DNA from 2 places in the Paraburkholderia sp. GAS82 genome. Region 2 is predicted to be linked to the other one. Evidence: riboswitches for the same ligand, from Rfam matches in the RefSeq annotation. Region 2 holds a riboswitch; the other holds the start of a gene.

What was found. A riboswitch is a leader RNA that binds a small molecule or an ion and turns the genes downstream of it on or off. The one in region 2 is predicted to bind glycine.
Positions count from the first base shown of each region.
Region 1: another riboswitch for glycine. It lies ahead of gcvT (glycine cleavage system aminomethyltransferase GcvT); the one in region 2 lies ahead of P3T17_RS30620 (D-amino acid dehydrogenase).

Region 1 covers NZ_JBNDLX010000003.1:45,470-60,653, forward strand. The annotation lists gene P3T17_RS10585 (UvrD-helicase domain-containing protein) at 1-1,027, opposite strand, end outside; gene P3T17_RS10590 (oxidoreductase) at 1,173-2,225, shown strand; gene P3T17_RS10595 (hypothetical protein) at 2,455-2,802, shown strand; glycine riboswitch at 2,957-3,060, shown strand; glycine riboswitch at 3,107-3,268, shown strand; gene gcvT (glycine cleavage system aminomethyltransferase GcvT) at 3,353-4,471, shown strand; gene gcvH (glycine cleavage system protein GcvH) at 4,536-4,916, shown strand; gene gcvP (aminomethyl-transferring glycine dehydrogenase) at 4,992-7,922, shown strand; gene P3T17_RS10615 (alginate lyase family protein) at 8,088-9,182, shown strand; gene P3T17_RS10620 (L-serine ammonia-lyase) at 9,210-10,598, shown strand; gene P3T17_RS10625 (thiamine pyrophosphate-binding protein) at 10,867-12,579, shown strand; gene P3T17_RS10630 (hypothetical protein) at 12,637-13,257, opposite strand; gene P3T17_RS10635 (hypothetical protein) at 13,266-13,565, opposite strand; gene P3T17_RS10640 (glycoside hydrolase family 19 protein) at 14,213-15,184, shown strand, end outside.
Region 2 covers NZ_JBNDLX010000011.1:259,229-274,412, forward strand. The annotation lists gene P3T17_RS30550 (isovaleryl-CoA dehydrogenase) at 1-937, opposite strand, end outside; gene P3T17_RS30555 (TetR/AcrR family transcriptional regulator) at 1,147-1,905, shown strand; gene P3T17_RS30560 (4-hydroxybenzoate 3-monooxygenase) at 1,919-3,091, opposite strand; gene P3T17_RS30565 (glutathione S-transferase family protein) at 3,269-3,910, opposite strand; gene P3T17_RS30570 (DUF72 domain-containing protein) at 4,168-4,977, shown strand; gene P3T17_RS30575 (LysR family transcriptional regulator) at 4,966-5,844, opposite strand; partial or broken gene P3T17_RS30580 (alkene reductase) at 6,068-6,529, shown strand; gene P3T17_RS30585 (zinc-dependent alcohol dehydrogenase family protein) at 6,591-7,580, shown strand; gene P3T17_RS30590 (DUF3331 domain-containing protein) at 7,859-8,488, shown strand; gene P3T17_RS30595 (SDR family NAD(P)-dependent oxidoreductase) at 8,879-9,625, shown strand; gene P3T17_RS30600 (DUF427 domain-containing protein) at 9,876-10,271, shown strand; gene P3T17_RS30605 (SDR family oxidoreductase) at 10,377-11,132, opposite strand; gene P3T17_RS30610 (nuclear transport factor 2 family protein) at 11,198-11,599, opposite strand; gene P3T17_RS30615 (LysR substrate-binding domain-containing protein) at 11,739-12,656, opposite strand; glycine riboswitch at 12,944-13,057, shown strand; gene P3T17_RS30620 (D-amino acid dehydrogenase) at 13,099-14,331, shown strand; gene P3T17_RS30625 (MarR family winged helix-turn-helix transcriptional regulator) at 14,431-14,964, shown strand; gene P3T17_RS30630 (MFS transporter) at 14,961-15,184, shown strand, end outside.

The sequences.
Region 1 (15,184 bases), on a different contig from region 2:
ACAGGCGGAAGACCACGGACTCGGCTTCGTGTTCCTCGTCATTGCAGCCCGTCACGGTGATCGTGTCGCCCATGCCGTGTTCGGACCACAGCTTCTTCTCGAACAGCTTCGGGTTGTTCGCGATCACGTTGTTGGCGGCCGTCAGAATCCGCACTGTCGACCGGTAGTTCTGCTCCAGCTTCACCAGATGCAGTTTCGGAAAATCCTTGCCGAGCTGCGCCAGATTCTCCAGGGTCGCACCGCGCCAGCCGTAGATGGCCTGATCGTCGTCGCCCACCGCCGTGAATGCAGCACGCGGGCCGGCCAGCTGCTTCAGCAGCTCGTACTGGCAAGCATTGGTGTCCTGGTACTCGTCGATCAGCAGATAGCGCAGCTTGTTCTGCCAGCGGTCGCGCACCGCTTCGTTCTTCGCGAAGAGCTCGGCGGGCAGGCGGATCAGATCGTCGAAATCCACCGCCTGGTAAGCGTGCAGCGTGGCGACGTAGTTGCGGTAGACAATCGCCGCCTGGTGCTCGTCCTCGTTCGCAGCAATCGCCACCGCCTCTTCCGGCATGATCAGGCCGTTTTTCCACAGCGAGATGATCGACTGGATCTTGCGGATGAAACCCTTATCCGTCGAGCCGACCTGTTCCTGGATCATGCCGAAGCAGTCGTCCGAATCCATGATCGAGAACTGCGGCTTCAGGCCCACGTGTTCGGCCTCCTGGCGCAGAATCTGCACGCCGAGCGAGTGGAAGGTACACACCGTCAACTGATTGACGGGCACCTTGCGGCCTTCCTTACCGGGCGTGGTCAGCGTCTTGCCTTCGAGCAGCTTGCCGACGCGTTCGCGCATTTCCGCCGCCGCCTTGTTCGTGAAGGTAACGGCCGCGATATGGCGCGGCTCGAAGCCTTTGACTTCGATCAGGTGCGCAATTTTCTGCGTAATCACGCGCGTCTTGCCACTGCCTGCGCCGGCAAGCACAAGACAGGGACCATCGAGGTAGCGCACCGCTTCGTTTTGAGCGGGATTCAGGCCAGCGGACATCGTGTTTGGGCGGGGGGCGTTGCGGGTTGAGGGTGCGGGCAGGGATGCTAACACGAAGCCGGTGACGGCTCGGACATGCCACAATTACAGGCCGCGCGTCGTCGCCGCGGTGGCAAAGCGGCGCGCATTCTTGCAGGAAACTCACATGTCTGCACCGCTGAAAACAGGATTGATGGGTTACGGTTTTGCTGGCGCCACCTTCCACGCGCCGGTGATCGAGCACTGCGGCCGGGCCACGGTCGCTGCGATCGCGACAAGCAAGCCCGAGCCCGCTCGGGCTGACTATCCGCACGCCAAAGTCGTGCCCGATCTCGATGCGCTGCTCGCGCTCGACGACATCCAATGCGTGGTGATTGCCACGCCAAATGACACCCACTTCGACTTCGCCAAACGCACGCTCGAAGCCGGCAAGCACGTGGTGGTCGACAAACCGGTCACGCTGACGGCCACGGAGGCGCTCACGCTCGCCAACCTGGCGCTGGCGCGAGGCCTCACCTTCGCGCCGTTCCACAACCGTCGCTGGGACGGCGATTTCCTCACCGTTCGCGATCTGCTCGCCAGCGGTGAGCTGGGCCGTATCACCCACTACGAGTCGCATTTCGACCGCTTCCGTCCGGATGTGCGGCCGCGCTGGCGCGAGGAAGCGTCGCGCGGCGGCGGCCTGCTGTTCGATCTCGGGCCGCATCTGATCGACCAGGCGCTGGCGCTCTTCGGCACGCCCGCCACGGTGTCGGCCACCGTCAAAACGCATCGCGATGGCGGGGGCGCCACCGACTACGTTCATCTGCAGCTGGGCTACGCGGATCTCGAAGTCGTGCTGCACGCAACCACCCTCACCGCGCTCGCGCCGCCGCGCTTTGCAATCGACGGCACGCGCGGCAGCTATGTCAAGCGTGAACTCGACACCCAGGAAGATCAGTTGCGAGCAGGTTTGCGCCCGGGCGACGCCGGTTTTGCTGGCGGCAACCCGGCGGGTCTGCTGCGCGTACTGGACGCGAACAATCAGGAAACCGAACGCGCCGTGCCGACCCGCGACGGCGACTATATCGGCTTCTATCGCTCGCTGGCGGCAGCCATCCTCGATGGCGAGCGTTTCCCGGTTAGCCCTCAGGACGCCGTCGACGTCATGACGATCATCGAACTGGCCGCGCGCAGCGAAGAGGAAGGCCGGCGCCTGCCCTTCGAGCGAATCCGCTGAGATCGCCGCGCAAGTCGCAGCTTACATGCTGACAACCGCTGCTAACAGTTCCGAAAGGGACGCTCCGTTACAATATGTTTCTGAATTCAGGTCATCGTGTGGCTGCGGCTAGCCGTTGCTTCACGATATCGATCTAACCGTCGATCAAGACCACGACGACCGCAGGCAACTGCATGGGACCGGAGTAAGCGCTCAAGCGTTAACTCCGACCAACAAAAGGAGAGTACGCATGCAACGTTTCACCCGTGCGCTGGCAAGTCTGGCACTGGTTTCTTCGCTGGCCGCCTGTGTGGTCCCGCAACAGGCACCGCCCCCGGGACCTAACCCGCACGAAATCGCAGTTCAGCGCCTGAATCAGGTTTACGGCCGCGCTGACAACCTGAGCCGCCGCATCGACAATCACGTCAATCAAGGCTATTACCCGCCCCCGCAAGGTGGCGCGCTGCATCACCGCCTCGACGTGATCCGTCAGGAAGCGCGTGACATGTCTGCCCAGCATGGTGGTGGCCTGTCGGGTGAAGAGCAGCGCGTGCTGAACCAGGAACTCGACGGCGCAGCACACGCAATCGGCGAGTAAGCCGCTCAGTCAATCTGTTCAGCAATTCGCCGTGAAAGCACAGGCGCGGGGGTCATTCCCCCGCGCTTTTTTTGGCGCTCGCGCCGCCCGCTGCACCGCCGCATAGCTCTCCAGAGCCTTCATTTGACAAGCCTCGGGGCCTCGCGTACATTCGCCGCACGCGTCGGGAGAGAGCGTTGGCCGCCATGTTTTTTGCGGGCCGCGCCGCCGAAGGGGCACACCCACAAACTCTCAGGCAAAAGGACCGGCTGCGTCGAAGAACCCGTCTGATTCCGGCATCGTCCGAGCTTCATCAGGCACCGGTTTTTCGCACTCTGGAGAGCGGCAGTAGCCACCGGCATCGAACATCATCGAGCCAGGCAGGCTGCCCACCGAAGGGGCGCGCGTTTCACCGTGATGGCTTGCAGTCACTTGCAAACCCGCACGGCAGCGCAATCTCTCAGGTATCGAGGACAGAGGGGTCATGCATGGCATCGCTCGCAGGCTTTTGGCCGCGAGGAATGAAGCCGCATGGCCTTTTTGTTATCCGTCGAGATTGCCTGAGGCCCTGATGACCGAACTCAAACACACCCCGCTTAACGCCACCCATCGCGCGCTGAAGGCCCGCATGGTCGATTTCGGCGGCTGGGACATGCCCGTCAACTACGGCTCGCAAATCGACGAACACCACGCGGTGCGCACCGACGCCGGCATGTTCGACGTGTCGCACATGTGTGTGGTCGATTTCGCCGGTGAGCGCGTCCGCGCGTTTTTCGAACACGCAATCGCTAACAACGTGGGCAAGCTGCAAGCGCCGGGCAAGGCGCTCTACACCTGCCTGCTGAACCCGAACGGCGGCGTGATCGACGATCTGATCGTCTATTTCTTCTCCGAAACCCACTTCCGCCTGGTGGTCAATGCTGCCACCGCAGAAAAGGACATCGCCTGGTTCGGCAAGCTCAACGCCGAAGGCGGCTATGGCCTGACCATCACGCCGCGCCGCGATCTGTCGATCGTCGCCGTGCAAGGTCCGAACGCCCGCGAAAAGGTCTGGCAAGTCGCGCCGTCCACCCGCACCTCCACCGAACTCCTCAAGCCGTTTAACGCCGCCATCGTCGAGAACACGCCGTTCGGCGAGTTGATGGTTGCCCGCACCGGCTACACCGGCGAAGACGGTTTCGAAATCGTGCTGCCTTCCACGTCCGTCTGCGAGTTCTGGGACGCATTGGTGCGCCAGGGCGTGCGCCCGGCCGGTCTCGGCGCACGCGATACGCTGCGCCTCGAGGCCGGCATGAACCTGTACGGCCAGGACATGGACGACAATGTCTCGCCGCTTGACGCCGGTCTCGCCTGGACCGTAGATCTGAATTCGCCGCGCGACTTCGTCGGCAAGGCGAAGCTCGAAGCGGACGGTTGCCAGTGCGCTTTCGTCGGACTGATCCTGCAAAAGGAAAACGGCAAGGCTGCCGGCGTGCTGCGCGCCCATCAGAAGGTCGTCACGCCGCACGGCGAAGGTGAAATCACCAGCGGTACATTCTCGCCCACCATGCAGGAATCCATCGCCTTCGCACGCGTGCCGAAGGACGTGAAGCCCGGCGATGTCGTCCACGTGCAAATCCGTGACAAAGCCCTTCCCGCAAGCGTGGTAAAACTGCCGTTCGTGCGCAACGGCAAAGTTCTTGCTGCTTAAGCTTTCGTTGCGCGCGCTTCCTCCTTTTTAAGTTTTTACCGTACACACCGCACAGGAGCATCCGATGAGCATCCCGGCCGATCTGAAATACACCGAATCGCACGAATGGGTCCGCACCGAAGCAGACGGCACGCTGACGGTCGGCATTACCGACCACGCGCAAGAAGCGCTCGGCGACATCGTCTTCTTCGAGGTCCAGGAACTGGGCAAGACCGTTAGCGCCGGCGACACCGTCGCGGTCATCGAATCCGTGAAAGCCGCCTCCGATATCTACGCGCCGGTCTCGGGCGAAATCATCGAAGCCAACACGGCTGTCGCCGATACGCCTGACTCCGTCAACAGCACGCCGTATGACAGCTGGCTGTTCAAGATCAAGCCGGCAGCCGATGCGACGCATGACCGCCTGATCGACGCCGACGCATACAGCAAGTCGATCGGCGAGTAAGTTATTTCAAACCCGCTTTAACCGTCAGGTGCGGCGTCCGACGAACGCGGATGGCCGCACCGCCAGGAACACCCCATGAAGCTCGAACACCCGGATCGTCTGATGAACCGCACTCCTCTCTCGCTCGCCGCGCTCGAAGTGCATGACGCCTTCGCTGAACGGCATATCGGCCCGGATTCGGCCGACAGCCAGGCGATGCTCGAAGCCCTCGGCTTCGCCTCGCGCGCCGCGCTGATCGACGCCGTGATTCCGAAGACGATCCGCCGCACCGAAACGCTGCCGCTCGGCCCCTTCGCGCAACCGAAGAGCGAGGCCGAAGCGCTCGCCGCGCTGCGTGAGCTGGCCGACAAGAACCAGGTGTTCCGCTCGTATATCGGGCAGGGCTATTACAACGCGCACACCCCGACGGTGATCTTGCGCAACGTACTCGAAAATCCGGCGTGGTACACGGCTTACACGCCGTATCAGCCGGAAATCTCGCAAGGCCGTCTCGAAGCGCTGCTGAACTTCCAGCAGATGATCATCGACCTGACCGGCCTCGCCATCTCCAACGCATCGCTGCTCGACGAGGCCACCGCCGCCGCCGAAGCGATGACGCTGCTGCAACGCGTGGGCAAGCCGAAGTCGAACGTGTTCTACGTCGCCGACGACGTGCTGCCGCAAACCATCGAAGTGGTGAAGACGCGCGCTACGCCGGTGGGCATCGAAGTGAAGGTTGGCCCGGCTGCGGATGCCGCGAGCGCCAACGCCTTCGGCGTGCTGCTGCAATACCCGGGCGTGAACGGCGATGTGCGCGACTACCGTGCCCTGGCTGAAGCTGTCCATGCTGCAGGCGGCTATGTGGTGGTTGCCGCCGATCTGCTCGCGCTCACGCTGCTCACGCCGCCGGGCGAATGGGGCGCGGACGTGGCTGTCGGCAACACGCAGCGTTTCGGCGTGCCGGTCGGCTTCGGCGGTCCGCACGCGGCATATCTCGCCGTGCGCGACGAATTCAAGCGGCAAATGCCGGGCCGTCTCGTTGGCGTCACTGTCGACGCACAGGGCAAGCCCGCGCTGCGTCTCGCGCTGCAAACGCGCGAACAGCACATCCGCCGCGAAAAGGCGACTTCGAACGTGTGTACCGCGCAGGCGTTGCTCGCGATCATGGCCAGCATGTACGCGGTGTATCACGGCCCGCAAGGTCTGAAGACGATTGCCCAGCGTGTGAACCGCGTCGCCGCGCTGCTGGCGGCCGGTGCGAAAAAGCTCGGCTATACGCTCGTCAACGAAGCATTCTTCGACACGCTCACGTTCGAAACCGGCGCCCGCACCCAGGCGCTGCACGACGCGGCGGTCGCCAAACGCATCAACCTGCGCCGCGTGAGCGACACGCGCGTCGGCATCTCGCTCGACGAAACCACCAAGCGCAGCGACCTCGCCGATCTGCTGGCCGTGTTCGCGCAAGCGGCGTTCGTGAGCGAAGTGCCACAAATCGACGCGCTCGACGCCGAACTGCCCGCGGAAAGCTCCGTGCCGGCCGCGCTCGAACGCACCAGCGCGTATCTCACGCACCATGTGTTCAACCGTCATCATTCGGAAACGGAAATGCTGCGCTACCTGCGCAGCCTCTCCGACAAGGACCTGGCGCTCGACCGCTCGATGATCCCGCTCGGCTCCTGCACGATGAAGCTGAACGCGACCTCGGAAATGCTGCCGGTCACGTGGCCTGAGTTCGGTCAGATTCACCCGTTCGCGCCGGCTGAGCAAACTGTCGGCTACCGCGAAATGATCGATCAGCTCGAGCAGATGCTCGTGGCGGCGACCGGTTACGCAGCAGTTTCACTGCAGCCGAACGCCGGCTCGCAAGGTGAGTACGCGGGTCTGTTGATCATCCACGCTTATCACGCATCGCGCGGCGAAGGTCATCGCAACGTCTGCCTGATTCCCGCGTCGGCGCACGGCACGAACCCGGCGTCGGCGCAGATGGCCGGCATGCAGGTCGTGGTAGTCGCCTGCGATGCGCAAGGCAACGTCGATATTGAAGACCTGAAGGCGAAAGCCGCGCAACACGCGGACAAGCTGGCTGCGATCATGATCACGTACCCGTCGACGCACGGCGTGTTCGAAGCCAACGTGCGCGAAATCTGCGAGATCGTGCACGCACACGGCGGTCAGGTGTATGTGGACGGCGCCAACATGAACGCAATGGTCGGCCTCACGGCGCCGGGCCAGTTCGGCGGCGACGTTTCGCACCTGAACCTGCACAAGACGTTCTGTATTCCGCACGGCGGTGGCGGCCCGGGCGTCGGTCCGGTGGCAGTCGGCGCGCATCTCGCGAAGTTCCTGCCGAACCAGACGTCATCGGGTTACGAGCGTGCGCCGCAAGGCATCGGCGCCGTGTCGGGCGCGCCGTATGGCTCTGCTTCGATCCTGCCGATCTCGTGGATGTACATCGCGATGATGGGCGCGAAAAACCTCACGGCTGCGACCGAAACCGCGATCCTCAACGCCAACTACGTCGCCAACAAGCTGGCGCCGCATTATCCGGTGCTGTACTCGGGCCCCGGCGGACTGGTCGCGCACGAATGCATTCTCGACCTGCGCCCGATCAAGGAAACCAGCGGCATCACCGTTGACGACGTCGCCAAGCGCCTCGCCGACTACGGCTTCCACGCGCCGACCATGAGCTTCCCGGTGCCGGGCACGCTGATGGTCGAACCGACCGAATCGGAATCGAAGGAAGAACTCGACCGTTTCATCGAAGCGATGATTGCGATCCGCGAGGAAATCCGCGCCGTCGAAGATGGCCGCTCGGACCGTGAAGACAATCCGCTCAAGCACGCACCGCATACAGCGGCCGTGGTGATTGCGGACGACTGGAAGCATGCGTATGCGCGTGAAACCGCTGCGTATCCGCTGCCGTCGCTGATTGCGAGGAAGTACTGGCCGCCGGTTGGCCGTGCAGACAACGTGTATGGCGACCGCAACCTGTTCTGCTCCTGCGTACCCATCGCGGATTACGAGTAACCGCGTCGCATCCGCTGGCTTGAACCGCGCGCCACCTGACGGTGACGCGCGGTCCTGTCGTTCGTGCCCGGGAACGGCTAACATCACACACCAATCAGCCCAACGAAGGAGTGTCGCATGGTGCGAAAGGTGCTAATGATGGAAAGCCCGAGCTATTCACGGCGCATGCCGTCCTGGCAGGCCGCGGGCACGCCGCTCGCGACGCTGCTGCTGGTGTGCGGCGCCGTCATGCTGCCGGTGCGGCACGCCCGCGCAGCGATGAATTTCTGTGCAGCGCCAGCGCTGCAAACCAGCGAACGCACAAATGCCGATCCGGGCGTCAAGGCACTGGTCGCCAACGTGGAAGCGCATCTGAACGATCAGGCGCACGCGGTGGCGACCTTGCATACCGAAGGCACCTTACCGCACGAAGGGATCTACGATCAGAGCGTCGAAGCCGAGAAAGATCTGGACCTCCTGCGTGACGCGGCGCTCGCCTGGCGCGCCACCAGTGACGACCGCTATCTGAAACTGGTCGACCGTCTGCTGTACGCCTGGGTCACGACGTATCAGCCGAGCTTCAACCCGATCGACGAAACCCGTTTCGAAGGCTTGATCCTCGCCTACGACATGACCGCAAGCGCGTTGCCGGTGAAAACGCGCAACGCAGCGATGGCGTTTCTGACGAAGCTTGGAAACGGTTACATCGCGCAGATCGACGCGCAACCGCGCCCGCTAACCGGCTCGTTTCGCAATAACTGGCAGAGCCACCGGGTCAAACTGATAGCGATGGCCGCCTTCACGCTCGATAACCGCAAGATGATCAACGCGGCGCAGCGTCTGTTTGTCGAACATATTGGCGACAACATCGAGCCGGACGGTTCGACGATCGACTTTAAGGAACGCGACGCGCTGCACTACGTGACTTACGATCTGCAGCCGCTCGTGACCGCCGCGCTGGCCGCGCGCCGTCACAACCGCAACTGGTTGCCGGAGAAGGCCACCAACGACGCGACGCTGGGCACCGCGCTGAACTGGTTGACGCCCTACGCGTTGGGCACCAAAACGCATGACGAATTTGTGCATTCGGACGTCCCGTTCGATGCGAAGCGTCGCGAAGCCGGCTTGCCCGGCTATTCGGGTGACTGGGATCCGAAGAACGCGGCTGAACTGTTTCACCTGGCGGCGCGTCTCGATGGCCGCTATGCGCCGATCGCGCTGCGGCTCGCGCCGACCCCGCCCGCGTGGCTGGCCGTGTGCCTGCCGTTGCCGGCACGTTAACCCCGTTTTTTATATGCAGGAGCAGTAATGGCAGTCAGTGTGTTCGACCTTTTCAAAATCGGCATTGGTCCGTCCAGTTCGCATACGGTCGGGCCGATGCGCGCGGCGCTGATGTTCGTCCAGGGGCTCGAACGCGACGCACTGCTTGCGGGTACGGCTTCAGTGAAGGTGGATCTGTACGGCTCGCTCGGCGCGACCGGCAAGGGCCACGGCACCGATCGCGGCGTGATGCTCGGCTTGATGGGCGACGCGCCGGATACCGTCAATCCCGATACGATCGCGCAGCGTCTCGAAGCCGTGCGCACTTCGCGCTCTTTGCCGCTGCTTGGCACACACCCGGTGCCGTTCGTGCAGAAGGATCACATTTCTTTCTACCGGCAGGCGCTCGCCGAGCATCCGAACGGATTGAAGCTGCACGCGTTCGATGCTCAAGGTCAGACGCTGCGTGAGGCGACTTACCTGTCCGTCGGCGGTGGCTTTGTGGTCACTGCGGGGGCGCCGAATACCAAGGTGCTGAGCGCGGTCGATCAATTGCCGCATTCATTCCGCAGCGGCAATGAGCTACTAGCGCTGTGCAAGGCGACCGGCAAAAGCATCGCGCAACTGATGTGGGAGAACGAGCGCGTTTGGCATACCGAAGAGGAAACGCGCGCCGGCTTGATGAAGATCTGGGACGTGATGCAGTCGTGCGTGGCGCGCGGTTGCGGCATCGGCAATCCGGATGCGGATGGCAATCTCCCAGGTCCGTTCCAGGTGAAGCGGCGTGCGCCGCAGTTGTATCGCTCCCTGTCGGGAAATCCTGAACTGGCGTTGCGTGATCCGCTGTCGATGGTGGACTGGATCAATCTGTACGCAATTGCCGTCAATGAAGAAAATGCCGCCGGCGGTCGTGTCGTGACTGCGCCGACGAACGGTGCCGCCGGCATCATCCCCGCCGTGCTGCATTACTACACGCGGTTCATGTCCGGCTCGAACCAGCAAGGCGTGATCGACTTTCTGATGACCGCAGCAGCGATCGGCATTCTGTACAAGCTGAATGCGTCGATTTCCGGTGCCGAAGTGGGTTGCCAGGGTGAAGTGGGCGTAGCCTGCTCGATGGCCGCCGGCGCACTCGCGGCGGTGATGGGCGGCACGCCCGAGCAGGTCGAGAACGCCGCGGAAATCGGCATGGAACATAACCTCGGGCTGACCTGCGATCCGGTTGGCGGCATGGTGCAGATTCCGTGTATCGAACGTAATGCAATGGCGTCGGTGAAGGCGGTCAACGCGGCACGGATGGCATTGCGCGGCGATGGCAGCCACTATGTTTCGCTGGACTCGGTCATCAAGACGATGCGTGAAACCGGCGCGGATATGAAGACCAAGTACAAGGAAACTTCACGCGGCGGGTTGGCGGTGAATATTGTCGAATGCTGATTTGTGGCCGGGTCGCTTCGTTAGGTCGCTCGACCAGCAGCGGCTCGGTGACTTCATACAAGTCGTAGCCAACGCATCCCTTACAACGCGCCGCCGCTGCCACGCTGCGCGGCGTTGCCTTGGCAGCTTGTGCCAATAGCCCGATTAGCGGCCCGACATTGCCCTTTCCAGTGACACCGGCCGCCGAGTCGGCGTAAGCTGTCGAAGCCCGTCGGCCCCACGTGGCCGACCAGCCGACCGACGAGATCCGACTGGAGGCTTCACCGCAATGCCGCTGACGAATGTTCCCGCTTCCGCCACCACTACCGGTGCGCGCCTTGTAGTCGATGCCCTGCTGACGCACGGTGTCGAACGTGTTTTCTGTGTGCCGGGCGAGAGCTTTCTCGCCGTGCTCGACTCGCTGCACGACGAGACTGAACGGATCCAGACCGTTGTCTGCCGGCACGAAGCGGCCGCCGCCAATATGGCCGAAGCGGTCGGCAAACTGACCGGTCGTCCCGGCGTGGCAATCGTCACGCGCGGACCCGGCGCGACGCATGCGTCGATTGGCGTGCACACCGCGTTCCAGGACTCGACGCCGATGATCCTGCTGATCGGCCAATGCGCGCGCGAGCATCTCGATCGCGAGGCGTTCCAGGAAATCGACTATCGACGCATGTTCGGCCAGATGGCGAAGTGGGTCGCACAGATCGATGATCCGCGTCGCATTCCGGAGTATCTGAGTCACGCGTTCCATACTGCGACGTCAGGACGGCCAGGGCCTGTCGTGCTGTCGTTGCCGGAAGATGTCTTGAGCGACGCGTGTGCGGTGGTGCCAGGCGCGCCGGCTTATCACCGTGTGGCGGCATCGCCGTCTGCAGCGCAGATGGATGAGCTAAGGCAGTTGCTCGAAGGCGCACAGCGGCCGATGGTCATCGCCGGCGGTAGCGGCTGGACATCTGAGGCGAGCGCGGACCTGCAGCGCTTCGTCGAGAACTGGCAGTTGCCGATCGGTCTCGCGTTCCGCTTTCAGGACACGCTCGATAACGAGCATGCGAACTACGCAGGCGATGTGGGACTTGGCATCAATCCCGCGCTGGCCAAGCGCATCGCGGATGCGGATCTGCTGCTCGTGTTTGGCCCGCGAATGGGTGAAGCCACGACCGGTGGCTATACGCTGCTGGACATTCCGAAGACCAGGCAGACTTTGGTTCACGTGCATCAGGGCGCGGAGGAATTGGGCCGCGTGTATTCGGCAGATTTGCCGATCGTCTCCGGAATGCCTGAACTCGCGTCACTTCTCGCGGCCCTGCCGCCTCCTTCTTCAAAACCGGCATGGGCGGGAGCTGCGGAAGAGGCGCATCGCTCCTACCTCGAGTGGCGGGTGCCGCGGCAGATTCCTGGCGACGTGCAAATGGGCGAGGTGATTCAGCAGCTGCGCGCGCACTTGCCCGAGGACGCCATCGTGACCAACGGCGCAGGCAACTACGCGACGTGGCTGCATCGACACTTCTCATACCGGCATTTCCGTTCGCAGCTCGCACCGACCAGCGGCGCGATGGGCTACGGCGTGCCGGCGGCGATTGCGGCGAAATCGCTCTATCCGCAGCGCACGGTGGTAGCGCTGGCCGGCGACGGCTGCTTCATGATGTCGGCCCAGGAACTGGCGACGGCGATGCAATACGACCTGCACGTGCTGTTCATCGTCGTGAACAACAGCCACTTCGGCACGATCCGCATGCACCAGGAGCGGCACTATCCGAACCGCGTGCATGGCACCGGCCTCACCAATCCGGATTTCGCGGCGTTCGCGCGATCTTTCGGCGCACATGGCGAGACGGTGGAACGTACCGAGGATTTCCTGCCGGCGCTCGAGCGTTCGCTCGCGGCGAAACGCGCAGCGGTAATCGAGATTCGCATCCCGCAGGAAGCGAGCACGCCTGGCGCGACTCTGGAGCAGATTCGGGAGCAGGGGCGCAAGTTAAGGGGTGAAGGGAAATAGCTGACGTACGAATGACTCTGTCGGCGCGGCCGCTCGACGCTCTCGCGACGACGGCCGCTAGGCCGAGATCACAGCCAACGCGCCGAGCTCCTTCATCAAAGCCGGCTTGCGCCCCTCGATCACATCTATCTGAATCTGATAGATCACGGATTTGATCACTTCTGTCTGATTCATCTCCGTATCCTCAGTCAGCGTCTTGATGTCTTCGGCGATGCGCGGCGTGACCTTCATGGAGAGACGTCTGCGCGCGGCTCCGCGCTGCTCCTTGAAGCGCGCCACGGCTGAGCGATGCGCCCTCATCAACCGCTCCCGAGGATACTCGCCGGAGGCAAACCGATGCAGATACAAGATCATTAAAACCTTGCGAAACTCGGTTGAGCTCGCGCTATCGATTGTGTACGCAGCAAGATCAAGCATATCCAGATAAATAGCGGGCAACTGCGCCTCGATGGCCTTCACTTCCTTCTGACGGGTTTCGCGAATAGCCGGCGTGGACTGCGCGGGGATGGCGACTACTTCATCGCACACGTCGCAAACTGAGACGAGGATGTCCTTGACCTCACCCTTGCCGTCACTGAACGGCACATTGCGGCGCGCAAAGGTCGAATTCACGAGCTGCTGACAGCTGTGACAGATCGCCTTGCTCTTCTCGCCTTCTTCATACAGTTTTGTGTTCATGGTCCTGCTCACTGGTGAACGCTTATAAACATGGTGTCTGGATCGCCGACGAAGTAAAACTTCACGTACCAGCCACCTGACGCGATGACATGCACATCGATCGACGCGAACCTGTGATGCGGCGACGATACGTATTCAGTGTCATCACTCTTGACGATGACGCGTTCCACTAACTGCGGCGTCACCTCCCCCATAGCAAGAAGGTTTTTGACATCGACGTTACGACGCGACTCATGCTGAAACCTGCCGGACCTAAGCGCGGCGACGACCGCCTGCTTAACCTCGCGATATTTAACTGGTATCGTCAAAAGCACCCCCGAATTATACGACGTTTATCGTATTAAATGTCGATGTGACCGATTTCATACACCATCGCAATTGTTGAGGAGTTTTGATCGACCGACGAGTCATCCAAATGGCCAGGCGTGGAGAGACGAACCGGCAACGCCCGTCCGATGGACTCCAGAGTCGCGGCATCCGAACAGACGAGAGGACAGCAATGCTGGCATTGCGGATATTTTTGCGGACACCGTCTGTATGCGCGGCCAGGTTTGTTCGCCGGCCGAATTGCGCCTCGACTATCAACGACCAATTTGCAGACTTTTCTGCATTGAAGTGGGATGGCACGCGGGGTAAAAATCTTCAGGAGCTAAATAGGCTCCGCATCGCGGCCTCCTAACGTTTGCAGTCCTGCTGAATCAGGTCGCGCCTCTCAAAACAACCGCAGGGAGGCTAGGTCAATGACAGATCTGCAAGACGCACTGCAAGCCCTACCGGGTCGAGAGGCGTATCACCTCGACGTACCCGGCACAGACAGCGTAGAGACGCTCTCAGTCGTATCTTTCGAGGCCACCGAGAAGATGGGGGAGCCCCGACGCTCCCTGCTCCGAATCATCGGCCCGACCTGACGGCACATGCCTCGCGGTTTTCCGGCTAACTTCATCGAATCCGAAAAATGACCCTCCCCCAAAGCCATCCACCGGCCCCGCAGAACCATCCGGCTATCACTCCGGCTGCGCCCGCGGCTGCACCCCAGTCCGCATCGCCGCTGACCTGGCGCTATCCCTTTCCCGCAAGGGACGGTAAGGAGGCCGCCGATCCACAGGTGTTTTACAGCGCACTGGGCGCGATGAGTGACGGCTTCTTCCCTCTCGGTGTCAATGGTTTCCCACACGGCGGCGTTCATTTCGGCCCGGCCTCGGCCTCACGTCTGGAGCAGTCCAAAGGCGTACGCGTGATTGCCGACGGCGATATCGTCGCGTTCAAGCTCGACGATGCGTATCCGCATCTGCTTTTCTCGCAGGATCGTCGCTGGTCCATGTATTCGACCGGCTTTGTGCTGGTGCGCCACCAGATGACGATGCCGGCTGCACCGGGTAGTAACGCGGCGCAGCCCGCCGACGAGACGCTGACATTCTTCAGTCTCTATCTGCACATGGCAGACTGGAGCACCTATCTGTCGGACAGTAAGCTTGTGCGGCCAGGCTGGTGGCCAGGCGTGGACGCGTTCCGTATCGGGGCGAAAGACACGCAGAATGGCGGTGGCGCATCCGGTGCGTTCGTGTACACGGCTCCGACGGTAGGAAAGAACAAAAGCCGGTACATCAAGGGGGAGCGAGTTGGCTTTCTGCCAGAAGGCAGCGAAATCACAATCAGTGAAACGCGTGGGCCGTGGGGGCATATCAAGGAGATCACCGCAGGCAATATGGTTTCGCCCACGAGTGGTGGCGTTTTTGGGTCGGACGACCTGAATGTCCCATGGGTCCATCCAGACGACGACACAACTGGTACAGCACCCGTTACACCTGAAAACGACTGGGGGTGGATCTACCTGCACGATCAGCAGGCCGTGAAAGAGCCGATAGGTGTCGGCACGGTGATTACGCCGTCCGGGACCACGCCGATCCAAGTGAAGGCGGGAACATTG
Region 2 (15,184 bases):
CGAGTTGACGACCCACCGCGTACAGATACGCACGGCAAGCCTGCAGCGTGGTGTACAGATCGGCCACCTTGCCCTGAATCAGCTGGAATTCGCCGATCGACTGGCCGAACTGCTTGCGGTCATGAATATACGGAACCACCGCGTCCATCACCGCGACCATGATGCCGGTCGGGCCGCCTGCCAGCACGGCGCGCTCGTAATCGAGCCCGCTCATCAACACCTTCACGCCGCCGTTCAACTGGCCGAGGATGTTTTCTTCCGGCACCTCGACGTTCTCGAACACCAGCTCGCCCGTGTGCGAGCCGCGCATGCCGAGCTTGTCGAGCTTCTGCGCCACCGAGAAGCCCTTCATGCCCTTCTCGACGATAAACGCCGTGATGCCGCGCGGGCCGGCTTCGAGATCGGTTTTCGCATAGACCACCAGCGTGTCGCAATCCGGACCGTTAGTGATCCACATCTTGGTGCCGTTCAGCACATAGTGGCCGCCCTTCTTGTCCGCGCGCAGCTTCATGCTGACCACGTCCGAGCCGGCGTTCGGCTCGCTCATGGCGAGTGCGCCGACGTGCTCGCCGGACACGAGCTTCGGCAAGTACTTGCGCTTTTGCGCCTCGGTGCCGTTGCGATGAATCTGGTTCACGCAGAGGTTCGAATGCGCGCCGTACGACAGACCCACCGAGGCCGACGCCCGCGAGATTTCCTCCATGGCGATCATGTGGGCCGTATAGCCCATATTGGCGCCGCCGTACTCCTCCGACACCGTCATGCCCAGCACGCCCAGGTCGCCGAATTTCTTCCACAGGTCCATCGGAAACTGGTCGGTGCGGTCGATTTCAGCGGCGCGCGGCGCGATTTCTTTCGCCGCAAAACCCGCGAGGCTGTCACGCAGCATTTCGATCTCTTCACCGAGCGGGAATTGCAAACCGGGCAGGTTACTCATTGCAGTGTCTCCAGGAATACGTGGGATTAGCGAATTTCACGCTAGATTTACGTATACGTCAATAGGTATTTTTGAGTGATACTCAGATACGGGAAATGTACTCCAAAGCGCCGTTTCAGCATGCTAAACTCGCCCACACCGGTAGCCTCCAAGGCTCAAAACTGAACTGGACTCATATGATGGCCGCATCGAAGCCTGCACCGACCGCCATGGCGAGGGCCACACCCAGGACAGAGGCGCTTGCGTCGCGCCGCGAGCCGGCAGGGCGTAAATCGCAGCAACGCGTGAAGGAAATCCTTCAGGCGGGCCGCGACGTGTTCTCCGAAAAGGGTTACGAACGTGCGACCACGGCAGAGATTGCGCAACGGCTCGGCATCTCCGAGGCGACCGTGTTCAGTTATTTCCGCGGCAAGCGCGAGTTGTGCGCACGGGTGATCGGCGACTGGTACGACGAAATCATCGGTGCAATTGAAACGGGTCTGCCGCGCGACGGCAGCGTGAGGCAGCAATTCGCGTTCATCGTCCGCATGCATCTTCGTTTGATGCTGGTGAACGGCACGGATCTGTGCGCGCTGGTGCTTTCCGAGGGACGCGCGCGGCATCACGAGTTGAGCGAAGCGTTGACCGATCTGCAGCGGCGCTACACGGCACCGCTGATGCGCGTGCTCGCCCATGGCCAGGAAACCGGTCAGATTCGTGCGGATGTGCCGTTACGGCTGCTGCGTTCGATGGTGTTTGGACCCATGGAACACGTGCTGTGGGATGCGACGCTTGCCAATCGCCGCACGGATATCGAAGCCACTGCCGACAGTCTGATCGAGGTGCTGTGGGCGGCATTGCAGCCGCCCGATGCGGCGCTCGCCGCCCTGGTGCAGTTCCGGCATGAGGTGGGTGAAGCGAGCCGGCGGCTGGAAAAGGCACAAGCGGCAGAAGCGGCGAAGGCAGCACATAAGGTCACCAGCGCCTAGGAATGCGCGAGGTTCACACCGGCGCCACGCCCACGTAGTTCTCCGCCATCGCGGTAGCCGCTGCCCGCGAGGTAGTGACATGCTCGAGCTCCGCCACCTGAAGTTGCTGCTCGAACGGTGAGGCATCGTCGAGCCGGTGCATCATGCGCGTCATCCAGTACGAGAAGTGCTCCGCCCGCCAGACGCGTTTGAGCGCGGTAGCGCTGTAGTTATCCAGCAGATCCCGGCGGTTTTCCGCGTAAAAGGCCAGCAAGGCAGCGGTCAACACACGCACATCGGCGATCGCCAGGTTCATGCCCTTGGCGCCCGTCGGCGGCACGATATGGGCCGCATCACCAGCCAGAAAGAGCCTGCCGTGCTGCATGGTGGTCGAGACAAAGCTGCGCATGGCAACAATGTTCTTCTGGAAGATCTTGCCGTCCACCACTTTCTGACCGTCGGAAGAATCGACCCGCGCGTGCATTTCGGCCCAGATGCGATCGTCGGACCAGTTGTCGACGGAGTCCTTCGGGTCGCACTGGAAATACATCCGTTGCACGTTCGCCGAACGGGTACTGACCAGCGCGAAACCCCGTTCGTGGCGCGCGTAGATCAGTTCGTCGGAAGACGCCGGCCCTTCGCACAGGATGCCAAACCATCCGAACGGATAGACGCGCTCATAGTCCTTGCGCAAGACTGCAGGAATCGACGCTCGTGACACTCCTTGCGACCCGTCGCAGCCAATCACGAAGTCGCACTGAAGCTCGCACGCCTCGCCTTGATGGCGAAAGCGGATCGAAGGCGTATCCGTATCGATACCGTGAATCGAAGTATCCGACACGCTGAACAGCAAGGTGCCACCCGCCTCCAGCCGCGCCGCCACGAGGTCCTTGATGACCTCGTGCTGGGCATAGACGGTGATCGAGTGGCCCGTTAGTCCGGTCAGGTCGATCCGGCGGCGCTTGCCCTCGTAAGCGAGTTCAAAGCCATGATGCAGCGCGCCCTCGGCCTTCATGCGCGCGCCGACACCGGCCTCGCAGAGCAGGTCCATGGTGCCCTGTTCGAGCACGCCGGCGCGGATGGTGGATTCGATCTGCGCGCGCGTGCGCGATTCGAGCACGACGGACTCGATGCCACGCAGATGAAGCAGATGGGAAAGAAGCAGGCCTGCCGGCCCGGCGCCGATGATGCCGACTTGGGTACGCATAGATGTCTCCTGTCGCGGTCGGTGAGGGTTGGCGCTTTAGCGCCGACGCTCACCCCATGCAACGCAGTTGCGATTGGCGGTAATTGATTTGTGGATCAAGTGTGCCGACCGCGGACCGTATCGCGCAACGCTATATGACAGATAACAACTATGCCGTTTTGAGATAAGGCCGTGACTTCAGGTCAACATCGGCGTCAAGTCCGGATCGCCTTTGGCCATCGCCCGCTGATAAGCAGGTCTTGCACCGATGCGCTGCAGGTACGCGAGTATGTTGGGATAAGGCGTGAGATCGAGAGGATGGAACAGGCGCATCGTGGTCAGCGAGAAAACGCTCATGATGTCGGCTGCGGTGAATTCGCTGCCCGCGAGATAGTCGTTATGCGCGAGGCGCGTCTCGACCAGTGCCAGCACTTTTTCAAGGCGATCGAGCGACGACGTTTGAACCGGATGGTCCGGCGCCAGTCCGCAACGTCCCACAGTCATGGTTCGAAGCATGACCGGCTGCAGATTGCCGTTGGCGAAGTGAAACCAGTAGAGATACGAAGCAAAATCCGCATGGTCCGGTGCGTGCTGCAAACGTCCATGACCATAGCGGGCGAGGATGAACTCGACGATAGCAGCGGACTCGGCCAGCAACATGCCGTCGACTTCCACAAGCGGCGCCGCGCCAAGCGGATGCAGCGCCTTCAGCTCCGGCGGCGACAGGCGCGTGACGGAGTCGCGCGTGTATTTTTCGAGCTCGTAGGGAACGCCGAGCTCTTCGCAGAGCCACACGACCCGTTCGGATTGCGAGTGGCCCAGGTGATGGATCTTCAGCATGTAACTTTCCTTGTAAGAAGCGTGGCGGTGATCAGGCGGAGTTCAATGGACAAGCGTGCCACCTCGCGTTTCAGGTTCCATGTAACCTGAATTCCAATACGTTAGCGTGAAAGTCGCCACTCTTGACATGGTCGCGCTCGCAACTCATGGACACATGCAATCGGATTTGCCAGGATAAGGGAAGGCATCGAACTTACTGAGCCCCTTGGAAAAGTCGTCGCACCACGCGGCACCCCAAACAACGAGGACAACCGCATATGGCAACGCGCACGAAACCGCAGATCAGGGTCGGCATTGGCGGCTGGACGTACGCCCCATGGAGAGGCGTGTTCTATCCAGAGGACCTGACGCAAAAGCGCGAACTGGAATACGCGAGCCGCCAGTTGACCACCATCGAAATCAACGGCACCTTCTACGGTTTGCAAAAACCCGAGAGCTACATGAAGTGGCACGACGAGACACCCGACGATTTCGTGTTCTCGCTCAAGGCGCCGCGCTACGCAACCAACCGGCGCGTGCTGGCAGAAGCCGGTGACAGCATGGAGCGCTTCTTCGCCAGCGGCCTCACCCACCTGAAAAACAAGCTCGGGCCGATCAACTGGCAATTCGCCACAACCAAGCAATTCGATGCAGAGGATTTCGAAGCATTTCTGACGCTGTTGCCCAAAAATCTGGACGGGCTCACGTTGAGGCATGCGGTCGAAGTCCGGCACGAGAGCTTCCGTAGCGAGGCCTTTGTCGCGCTGGCGCGCAAATACGGCGTCGCTATCGTGCTCGCGGCGGACGGCGAGTATCCGCAGATCGCCGACCTCACCGCGCCCTTCGTGTACGCCCGGATCATGGGGACTTCCGAAAAGCAGGCCCAGGGCTACTCGAAGAAGGCGCTCGACACATGGGCGGAACGGGCCAGCCAGCTCGCCGCGGGCACAGTACCGGACGACCTCGAACCGGTCGCAGCAGACACCGGCACGAAAAAGGGACGCGACGTATACCTCTACGTGATCAGCGGCTTCAAGGAACGCAATCCCGCCGCAGCGCGAGGGATCATCGAGCGACTACATCAATAACTCATCCGCCCTCGAAAGAAACAGCTTCAACACCGCAGACGTATTCGATTTGCTGTAGCCAATCACCAGATCGATCGTCGGCGCCTCGCCTTCGAGCGGACGGCTCACTACCGACCATGGCAGCAGATTGTTCGCGTACTCGGGCATCAGCGCCAGACCGCGCGTAGAGGCTACTAACGACATCGCCATCGCGAGGTTGTCGACACCATGTTCGGGCGCGACCTCAATCGCCTTGTCCTTCAGATACTTCAAGATCACCTGATGCAGCACCTTGGCCTTGTTGGTCGCCATGATGAAAGGCTCACCCGCGAAATCCCCGGGGCGGATGGTGGCCCGCTCAGTGAGGCGGTGATCGCTCGGCATCAGCACGACCAGTTTCTCCTGGCTCACGACGCGATAGTCGAGATCGAAGCCCGGTTCCGCGCGTAGAAACGCGAGGTCGAGCTTGCCGCGCGCGAGGGCGTCCGCCAGATCCGGCGAGTAGTGGCTCGACACCGTCACGTCGACCTTCGGCAATTCCTCGCGCAGCACCTGCATCGCGCGCGGCAACCACGTCATTTCCTGCCCAGTCAGAAAGCCGAGCGCAAAGACCGGCTTGCTCGGCTGCGCCGCGCGCCGCGCCGCTTCGCCCGCTGCATCCACCTGCGAGAGCGCGAGCCGCGCGTGATCGAGAAACGCCTTGCCTGCGGCCGTCAGTTCGACCCCGCGCGCGCTGCGGCTAAACAGGTCGGCACCGACCTCCTCCTCCAGATCGCGGATCTGCCGGCTCAACGACGGCTGCGAAGTGAACAGCCGACGCTCGGCCGCGACCGTCAGGCTGCCAGTCTCGGCAACCGCAATGAAATACCGCAAATGGCGTAGTTCCATAGACCCTCAAATTCGATCCATGCCTGATAGGCATGCCTGCCAGCTTACAAAGTCTTTTAGCTTTCGACAAGACCTCACTACATTACCGATCAGGCGGCGACGGGACGGCGGTCCACTCAGGATGGCGACCCGGAGCCGATTTCAATCCATGCTTGCAATATATATCTACCCAGCAAAGGAAAGATCATGGCTCACCTGTTCACTCCCGGGAAAGTCGGCGCTTTCGGTGTTCGGCTCCGGGCGCTCAGGTGTACGGATCTCGCCGTCCGGCGAATGGGGCGGTATCTCCGATAGCAACCCGGAAGCCACCTTTAGCTACGTGGCTAAAGTACTCGACGGTTACGGTTTGGCCTATCTTCACGTGATCGAACCGCGCATCAAAGGAGACGACACGTTGCATGAAGGTCACGCACCGGTGGCGGTGAAGTATCTGCGCGCGCACTTCTCAGGTCCGATCATCGCCGCAGGCGGCTTCGATGGCGCCAGCGCCGAAGCGATCGTCGCATCCGGCGATGCCGACCTGGTGGCTTTCAGTCGTCACTTCTCGTCGAACCCGGATCTGCCCTATCGCCTGCAGCACAACCTGCCGCTCACGCCATACGTGCGCTCCGCGTTCTGGGGCGGCGACGAAAAGCACTACTCGGACTTCCCGGCTTACGAAGAAGCCGAGACGGTGTGCTCCTGAGCACTCGCCGTAACGCTCAACGCACGACACCACCAGCATCCACTCACATCACGAGGTTTCTATGTCACGCATAGTTCAGTTTGCCAAAGCCGGCGCTCCCGAAGTGCTCGAATTCGTCGAGCATCAGGTGCGCGCCCCCGGCCCGCATGAAGTTCGCATTAAAGTGAAGGCAATCGGCATCAACCGCGCCGAATCGATGTGGCGTCTCGATGACTATATCGAGCCCGTCAAGTTTCCGGCCGTTCTGGGGTACGAGGCCGCCGGCGTCGTCGATGCGGTGGGACCGGAGGTGAACGGCATCGCGGCCGGCGACGAAGTCAATGTCATGCCGTCGTTTTCGATGAACAGCTACGGCACGTACGGCGAAATCGTCATCGTGCCGGAACATGCGGTCGTGAAGCATCCCAAGTCGCTGTCCTACGCTGAGGGCGCCTCGGTGTGGATGATGTTCGTCACCGCGTACGGCGCGCTGATCGAAGACGCCAAGGTCACGAAGGGCGACTTCGTCATCATTCCGGCGGCCTCGAGCAGCGTGGGCCTTGCGGCGATCCAGATCGCCAATTACGCGGGCGCAACCTCGATCGCGCTCACACGCACCTCGGAAAAGCGTCAGCAGTTGCTCGACGCCGGCGCAGCACACGTGATTGCCACGGAAGAAGCCGACCTGGTGCAAGAGGTCAAGCGCATCACGGGCGGCAATGGCGCACGTGTCGCCTTCGACCCGGTCGGCGGCCCGACCTTGACCAAACTGGTCGAGGCGTTGTCCTTCAACGGCATCCTGTACATCTATGGCGCGCTCAGCACCGATGTCACGCCGCTGCCGATCCTCGACATGATCGCCAGGGTCATCACCGTCAAAGCTCACAACATCTGGCTGACGAGCGGTGATGAGGCGCGGCGCAAGGCCGCGGTCGAATATGTCCTGAAGGGGCTGGAAAGCGGCGCGCTCAAGCCGGTGATCGACCGCACCTTCAAGTTCGACGAAATGGTTGAGGTGCACCGCTATCTGGAGAAAAACGGCCAGTTCGGCAAGATCGTCGTCACTGTCTGAGCACAAGGGGCGCCTCGCAGCGCCCCTTCATTGTTGGCCGAACCCAAACATTGTTTTCAGCGAACGCGCATTTATCTCGCGTGAGCCGGCCGATAAGATGCGTTCGAGGGTGTCGCCAATGACACCAGCTTTCCGCCTTCAGCCCCGTTGTGCCGCATGCCGTCACGACGGGCGTTCGCGTCTTTGCGACGCGTCGCGGGTTGCCGCGCTCAGCCGTCCCGACCCGTCGTGGCGGGCAGAAGCGGTCCCGGGGAGCGGAATCAGATAAAGGATTCGACGTGAACGTTACAGGACCCGAGCCAGACCTGGCAGCCACGATGAACGCACCCACGGGGCGCAGTCGGCACCTGAAGGCAGATGCAGCGCAGCGTAACAGTGTGGTTGAGCGTGCCTTTTCGACCGCTGGCGAGGCGCTTGCGCGTCCCCGCCTCGCAGATCCATGGGCAGTGGTGATTGCCGGATTGAAAGAAAGCGCCTTGTCCACGCAGGACGAGATGCCTGATAGCGATGTGGAAGAAGCGGCGGGTACGGGCCGCATGCAAGGTACGCCTCGCCTCTCCGCGACGCGCTCGGGTCGCGATTGCGCCAACCCGGCGCGCCGGGGTGCAGCGGCGGATCGTTCGCGCGGAAGGGCCGCCGACAACAAAAGCGCCGTGGTGACGTTTGTCGAGCGTTTCACCGCTAAATCGGTTTCGATTACGTGGCGCGACTCCACCGCCGCTAACTACTGCGAACAGTTGTGGATTCGCAGGATCGCGCGCTCGCAGGGCATTTGCGCCATCACGGGATCCAGCATCGTACGCGGCGACGCGGTTTATGGGCCTGCAGGCCGCACTGCGGCACGGCCGGCCAATGCCGCGCAAATGGTGCTCGCCGAAGCGATCGAGGAACTCGAAGCGTCGCTGTAACGCGCATCGAATCTGCAGGGTGGTTTTCCGGCCGCGCGCCGGTACAACAGCGCGGCCAGATCACCAGGCTGTGGCTGCCCGGGAGGTTTTTTTTGATCTTCCGGTCATGCACGCCCCAACATACTTTCATTTCCCCGACACCCTCCTATAGCAAGCCTCAATGGGCCACTCAACGCCCATCATGCGGCATTGCGTTTGCAGCACATGCCCACGAGGCATGGCCACCAGCCCACAAAGTCTTTTTCCTTTGTGCTGTGCACCCCTAAATTAGCTCTCATGGCAGCGACGCGAACGTCCACCCCTTCGCGTCACAGCTCTGAACTACCGGATGACGAACACGCATCCGAACTTCACAGGCACAGCAGCTTTTAACCTCACTGGAGATTGACCATGACTAGCCTGACTGGAAAAACCGCCCTCGTCACCGGCGCTTCGCGTGGCATCGGCCGCGCCAGCGCCCTCGCACTCGCCAGACAGGGCGCAGAGGTCCTGATTCACTACAGCAGTGGCGAGAAGGAAGCCGACGCTGTCGTTGCCGAGATCCGCGCAGCGGGCGGCAAGGCACAGAAGATCGGCGCCAATCTGCGCGCGGCAGACGGTCCGCACAAGCTGGCAGCAGCGGTGCGTGAAATGGTCGGCGAACGGCTGGACGTTCTGGTGGCCAATGCCGGCATCTCCAAGGCCGCGAGCATCGAGGACACCACCATTGAAGATTTCGACGATCTGTTCGCGGTGAATGTGCGGGCGCCCTACTTCCTCGTGCAACAGTTGCTGCCGGTGCTTGGCCAGGGCAGTAGCGTCGTGCTGCTGTCGTCGCTAGCCGCCCATTCCGCGGTGGGCGTGCTGTCGGCCTATGCCTCGACCAAAGGCGCGGTCGATACGCTCGTCAAGCATTTCGCCTCCGCACTCGGCGAACGTGGCATTCGCGTGAATGCGGTTGCGCCTGGCGTAGTCGCCACCGACATGTCGAACTTCACGAAGACGGATGCCGGTCGCGACATCACGCTAGGCATGCAGGCATTGAAGCGCATCGCGCAGCCCGACGACATTGCCGGTGCGGTCGCGTTCCTCGCTTCCGATGCAGCCCGCTGGGTCACTGGCGACACGCTGCACGTGGATGGCGGCTCGAAGCTCTGATTGAACAGTAATCCGGCGGCCGCCTGTGCTATTTCGCCGAACGTCCGAACGCGTATGGTCTAGCCTGTCTTCATGTGATCGAACCGCGTGTGACAGGCATCGAGACACTCGTGGAAGACCTGGCCACCGGTCGTGTCATCGTTCCTGCGCAAAATCGTCAAAGGGCCGATCATAGGGGCAGTGGCCCGCAACACCCGTCTCGCCGAGCGCGGCCCACGCTGCGCGGCGAATCAACCCAAGGAGTGTTTCAATGTCAAGCAACCCGAACCAGACAGGCAAGACCGTCAAGATTCCAGGCGCCGATCATCCGATCACCGTCGAGCCGAATCCGGCGCGCATCGTCGTCAAGCTCGGCGGCAAGGTGATCGCCGACACCCGCGAAGCATTGACGTTGCGCGAAGCGGCCTACCCTGCTGTCCTGTACATCCCCAGAAAGGACACGGACATGACGCTGCTGGAGCGCACCGAACATACGACCTATTGTCCGTACAAGGGCGATTGCTCGTATTTCTCGATCCCGTCCGGCGGAGAGCGTTCGGTCAATTCGGTCTGGACCTATGAACATCCGTACACGGCAGTCGCGGCAATCAAGGATCACCTCGCCTTCTATCCGGACCGTGTAGATTCGATCGAAGTGCACGCCTGAGCCGGCGAACTTCGCGACTTCATGACGGTTATGACTTACCGCGTGCGCAGCCTCCCGGCTTGCTCACGCGGTCCCTCTCTTCAACGATCTTCCACAGACGACCGCTCACCCGCCAAACACCTCGACCATCTGGGCATTGAACCCGTTCACGAGTTCATGTTCACCCGGCCCGGGATTGCCGCGGAACAGCACGGCCGCATCCACCAGCACCTCATCGGTGTCCGTACCGAGCACTGCGATAGTCTCGTTGATAAACGCATCCAGCGGCATCGCCTGTTCAGCTTCGCGGCTGTTCATCAGATCGGTGCGCACCCACGGCGGCGCGATTTCGAGGACTCGCACCGTGGTATCGCGCAACATGAAGCGCTGCGACATGATGTATGAATGCAACGCGGCCTTGGTCGACGAATACACTGCGCTCACGGCCAGCGGCACGAACGCCAGCACTGAGGTCGTATAAGCGACCACCGCATTGTTCTTCGTCTTGAGATGCCCGAGCAGCGCCGAGGTCATGCGGATCGGCCCGATCAGATTGGTCTCGACGGTAGAAACCAGCAGCACATCGTCGATCCGGCCCGCAGCGCTATCCGGTTGCATGATGCCGGCGTTATTGATCAGCACATTGAAGTCGGGATAGTCGCGGATCAGTTGCGCCGCGGCCCGCTCGATGCTTGCCGCGTCAGTCATGTCCAGCTCGATGGCGGCCATGCCGGGGTTGGCTGCGACCACCTCGTCGAGAAGGCCGCGACGGCGTCCGCTAATGATCACCTTGTTGCCGCGCTGATGCAGCGCCTCGGCCAATGCGCGCCCGATACCCGAGGTGCCGCCTGTGATAAAAATCGTGTTTCCTGTCAGTTTCATGATGGTGTCCTAAATAATGTTCAAGGTATCGTGGTTTCGAAGTCCAATGTTTCTGGACTAGGACTTCACTCCGGGAAACGGTCGCCGAACATCGGCAGACCGCTCGCGGATTGCTCCCTGGTTGCCTCGTCCTGCAATACGTCCCAGTGCTCGGCGAGCTTGCCGTCTTCGAAGCGGACCACGTCCGCTGCAATCCACGCGGCTGGCCTGCCGCTGCCGGAGAAACGGCCATGCGCGATCACGTAGTCGCCTTCGGCCACGATCAGCTGGTTCTCGTAACGTAGTGTGTCAGGCAGCGTGCGGATCAGACCGAACAGCCCGTCGCGCCCCGGTGCAATGTGTGCGCTGTGCTGGATATAGCGGTCCGACCAGAAGCGTTCGGCGGCCGCGTAGTCGCGCTTGTTGAAAAGCGTATCGAAAGCCTCGAGGACGAGGGCCTTGTTCTGCTCAGGCGTGGTTGTGCTCATGTCAGTCTCGATAGATGAAGGTAGATGAGTCGAAGCGCCGCCAGACGTCCCGGACGTCGACGGAACGCAGAGCCGGAACGGTTGCGTGGTGAAGTAAAGATAACGGCGGCTGAGCGGCAGCGGTAGCCGCTCTTTTTCGCTATCTCTTATGTATGCGGCGCATAGATGGCCGCGCTTCACGGCGCAGATCGGCCATGAGGTGTTCGACGACTGCGCGCCCTGCCGCGCGGGTCGCCCGGCCCATTGGAAAGTACGCATGCACTGGGACGTCGTCGGTCGTCCAGTCAGCGAGCAGCCTGACGAGCGAACCGTCGGCCAGCTCGCGCCGGCACGCCCATTCGGTCGTGGAGGTAATGCCGATGCCCCCTACCGCGGCAGCGACGGCGCCCTCGTTTTCGTTGGTCGAAAAATGCGCTTCGAGATCGACCACCACCTCTTCGCCCGCACGCTCGAATTTCCAGCCCGACGGGACCACCGACGCCGGCCCGCCGACGATGCGATGCCGCGTGAGATCCTCCGGCCTCTCCGGCGTGCCATAACGGTCCACATAGTCGCGCGAGGCGATGATCACGCGCTGGATCTGCGTAATCAGCGTGGCGGTTGCGCTCGAATCGACCAGCCGCCCGAGCCGGATAGCGACATCCACCGCATCCTTGACGAGATCCTGCGGACGGTCGCCCAGCAAAACCTGCAGACGTAGCTCCGGATGAAGTTCGAGAAACGGTGTTAGACGCGGGATGACCTCGCGAATCGCCACACTGGCCGGCATGCTCATGCGCAGCATGCCGCGCAGTTCGCCGCCATCGCGCACGCTGTGTTCGGCGTCTTCGAGCGCGATCAGGATTGAATCGAGGCGCGCGAGGAATTCGGCGCCGGCCTCGGTCAGCACGACGGCACGCGTGGTCCGCGTGAGCAGCCGCGCGCCGAGGTCGGTTTCCAGATCGGCGATGATGCGCGATACCTGCGATTGCGACAGCCCGCATTCGCGCGCCGCAGCGGAGAAGCTGCCAAGACGTGCGACACGGGTGTAAAGCTTGAGGGAGAGGATGTCCTTCACGGTGGCGGCTGTAGGTGGTTGCTGGAGGCGGGTGAGCCTGGGCAAAGGCTATACGATTGATGCATATTTCGCAAATGTCAGGCGAATCCAGTGCATGGTTGCCGGGTCGCGTGTCATCCTGATGTTCGAACCAGGTCGCATTACAAAAATCGCTTGCCCTATTTTTTGGGAAAGGCTACCTTTACGCCGTTCTACACGCTGTCGCGGGAGAGACTGTCACGCCGAAAGGCGGTGGCGGCGCCGACGGAGCAACCGCCCCGGAAACTCTCAGGCACAAGGACCGCCCAGCGGGAACATCTGGAGAGCGGCGCTTTCAGCGCCCACCGAAGGGGATTTCCGTCCGCCCGGCAACGGGGTGCGCACGGAAAGAAACTCTCAGGTACATGGACAGATGGGGCATGGAAGCCGGAAACGGCCGTGCTCACTCACTCTGGACCATGACATGTCACGTATCGCCATCATCGGCGCCGGCATTACCGGCGTCACGACCGCTTACGCCCTTTCGCAACGCGGCTTCAACGTCACCGTGTTCGAACGCCATCGCTATGCTGCGATGGAAACCTCTTTCGCCAACGGCGGCCAGCTCTCGGCCAGCAACGCGGAAGTGTGGAACAGCACCGCTACCGTCCTCAAGGGCCTGCGCTGGATGCTGACCCGCGACGCACCGCTCCTGCTCAATCCCCTGCCGAACTGGCACAAGTACTCGTGGATGGGTGAATTTCTGCGGCAGATTCCGCACTACCGCGCGAACACGATTGAAACCGTGCGGCTCGCGATTGCCGCGCGGCAGTATCTGTTTTCGATGGCGGAACGCGAGGGGATCGATTTCGACCTCGAACGGCGCGGCATCCTGCATGTGTACAAAACCCGCAAGGAGTTCGATGCAGCCGCGAAGGTGAATGCATTGCTCAAGGAAGGCGGTCTCGAGCGCGAGCCCGTAAGCGCTGACGAAATCCACCGGATCGAGCCCGCGCTCGACGGCACCTTCCACGGCGGTTTCTTTACACCGTCCGATTCGACCGGCGATATTCACAAGTTCACGCGCGGTCTCGCTCAGGCATGCGAACGCCAAGGTGTCGAATTCCATTACGACACGGAGATTGCTTCGATCACGCGTGATCAGACGGGCGCGTTCAGCATTGCGGCCACGAAAACGGGGCAGCCGTTTCAGCAGTCGTTTGCGCGGGTCGTGGTGTGCGCCGGTGTCAGGAGCCGCGAATTCGCCTCGATGCTGGGCGACCACGTCAACGTCTACCCCGTCAAAGGCTATTCGATCACCGTCTGTCTCGACGATGAAGCGAGCCAGCAAGGCGCTCCGTGGGTCAGCCTGCTCGACGACAGCGCGAAGATCGTCACCAGCCGCCTCGGCGCCGATCGCTTCCGCGTGGCGGGGACCGCTGAAATCAACGGCTTCAATCGCGATATCCGGGCCGAACGGATTGCGCCGCTGGTCGACTGGACGCGCCGTTATTTTCCGCAGGTGAATACGTCGCGCGTCATACCGTGGGCCGGTTTGCGCCCCATGCTGCCGAGCATGTTGCCGAAGGTGCGTAAAGGCCGTTTGCCGGGCGTGTTCTATAACACCGGCCACGGACATCTCGGCTGGACGCTTTCGGCGGCCACGGCTGCAGGTGTAGCGGACGTGATCGAGCAGACCAGCCGGCGCGCGGCCTAGCCCTCTCCGGCTGCTCGCGGGCGTTCAGAAGCAGCTTGCGCTCTCGCCTCAACGTGTGCATCATGCATATATGCACACTGCACACGTTGAGGCATCGCCATGACGCAGCGCACCGAAAACCTCCTCGGCGTACTCGCCCTGCTGGTGACAGACGAGATGAACGCGCAAAACACCGTGGCCGCCCTCGCCGGCCCCACGGCGCGCGCCATGCTCAATGCCGTTGGCCAGTACCCCGATTCGTCCATCGAAGTACTGCGCGATGCGGTGGACCTTTCGCATCCGGCGGCAGTCCGTGCGGTGGCGGGGCTCGTCGAAGCGGGCCTGATCGAGAAAAAGCCCGGCCCCGACAAGCGCGCTGTAGCGCTCGCCCTCACCGCCGCCGGCAAGCGTGAAGCAAAGCGCATGCAGGCCGCGCGCGAACGGATGTTGCAGCGCGTGGTCAGCCGTCTCGACGCGGACGAACGCATCGTGTTCGAAGACCTGCTGATCAAGATTCTCTGGCATGAAACGCGTGATCCAGCGCATGCCATGCAGCTGTGTCGTCTATGCGACGAGGGCCCTTGCCTGAAGGCAGGCTGCCCGGTCGAATGCCGTGACCAGGGCTTGCCCATGCCACAGCGGAGCGGCGCATGAATTCCGCGGTCTCTGCACGCTGGCGTGCGATTGGAGCGCTGACCGCCGTGTCGGCGTTCACGCAGATCGGCCAGTTCGGCATCGGCTTCATGGTCTTGCCTGTCTGGCTGGCTCATCAAGGGCTCGACGCACCGCGAGCCGGGCTCTTTTCCGCAGTTCAGTGGGCGGGCATGTTTACCGGGTTGCTTTCGGCGCCACGGCTGGTGGAGCGGCTCGGCGC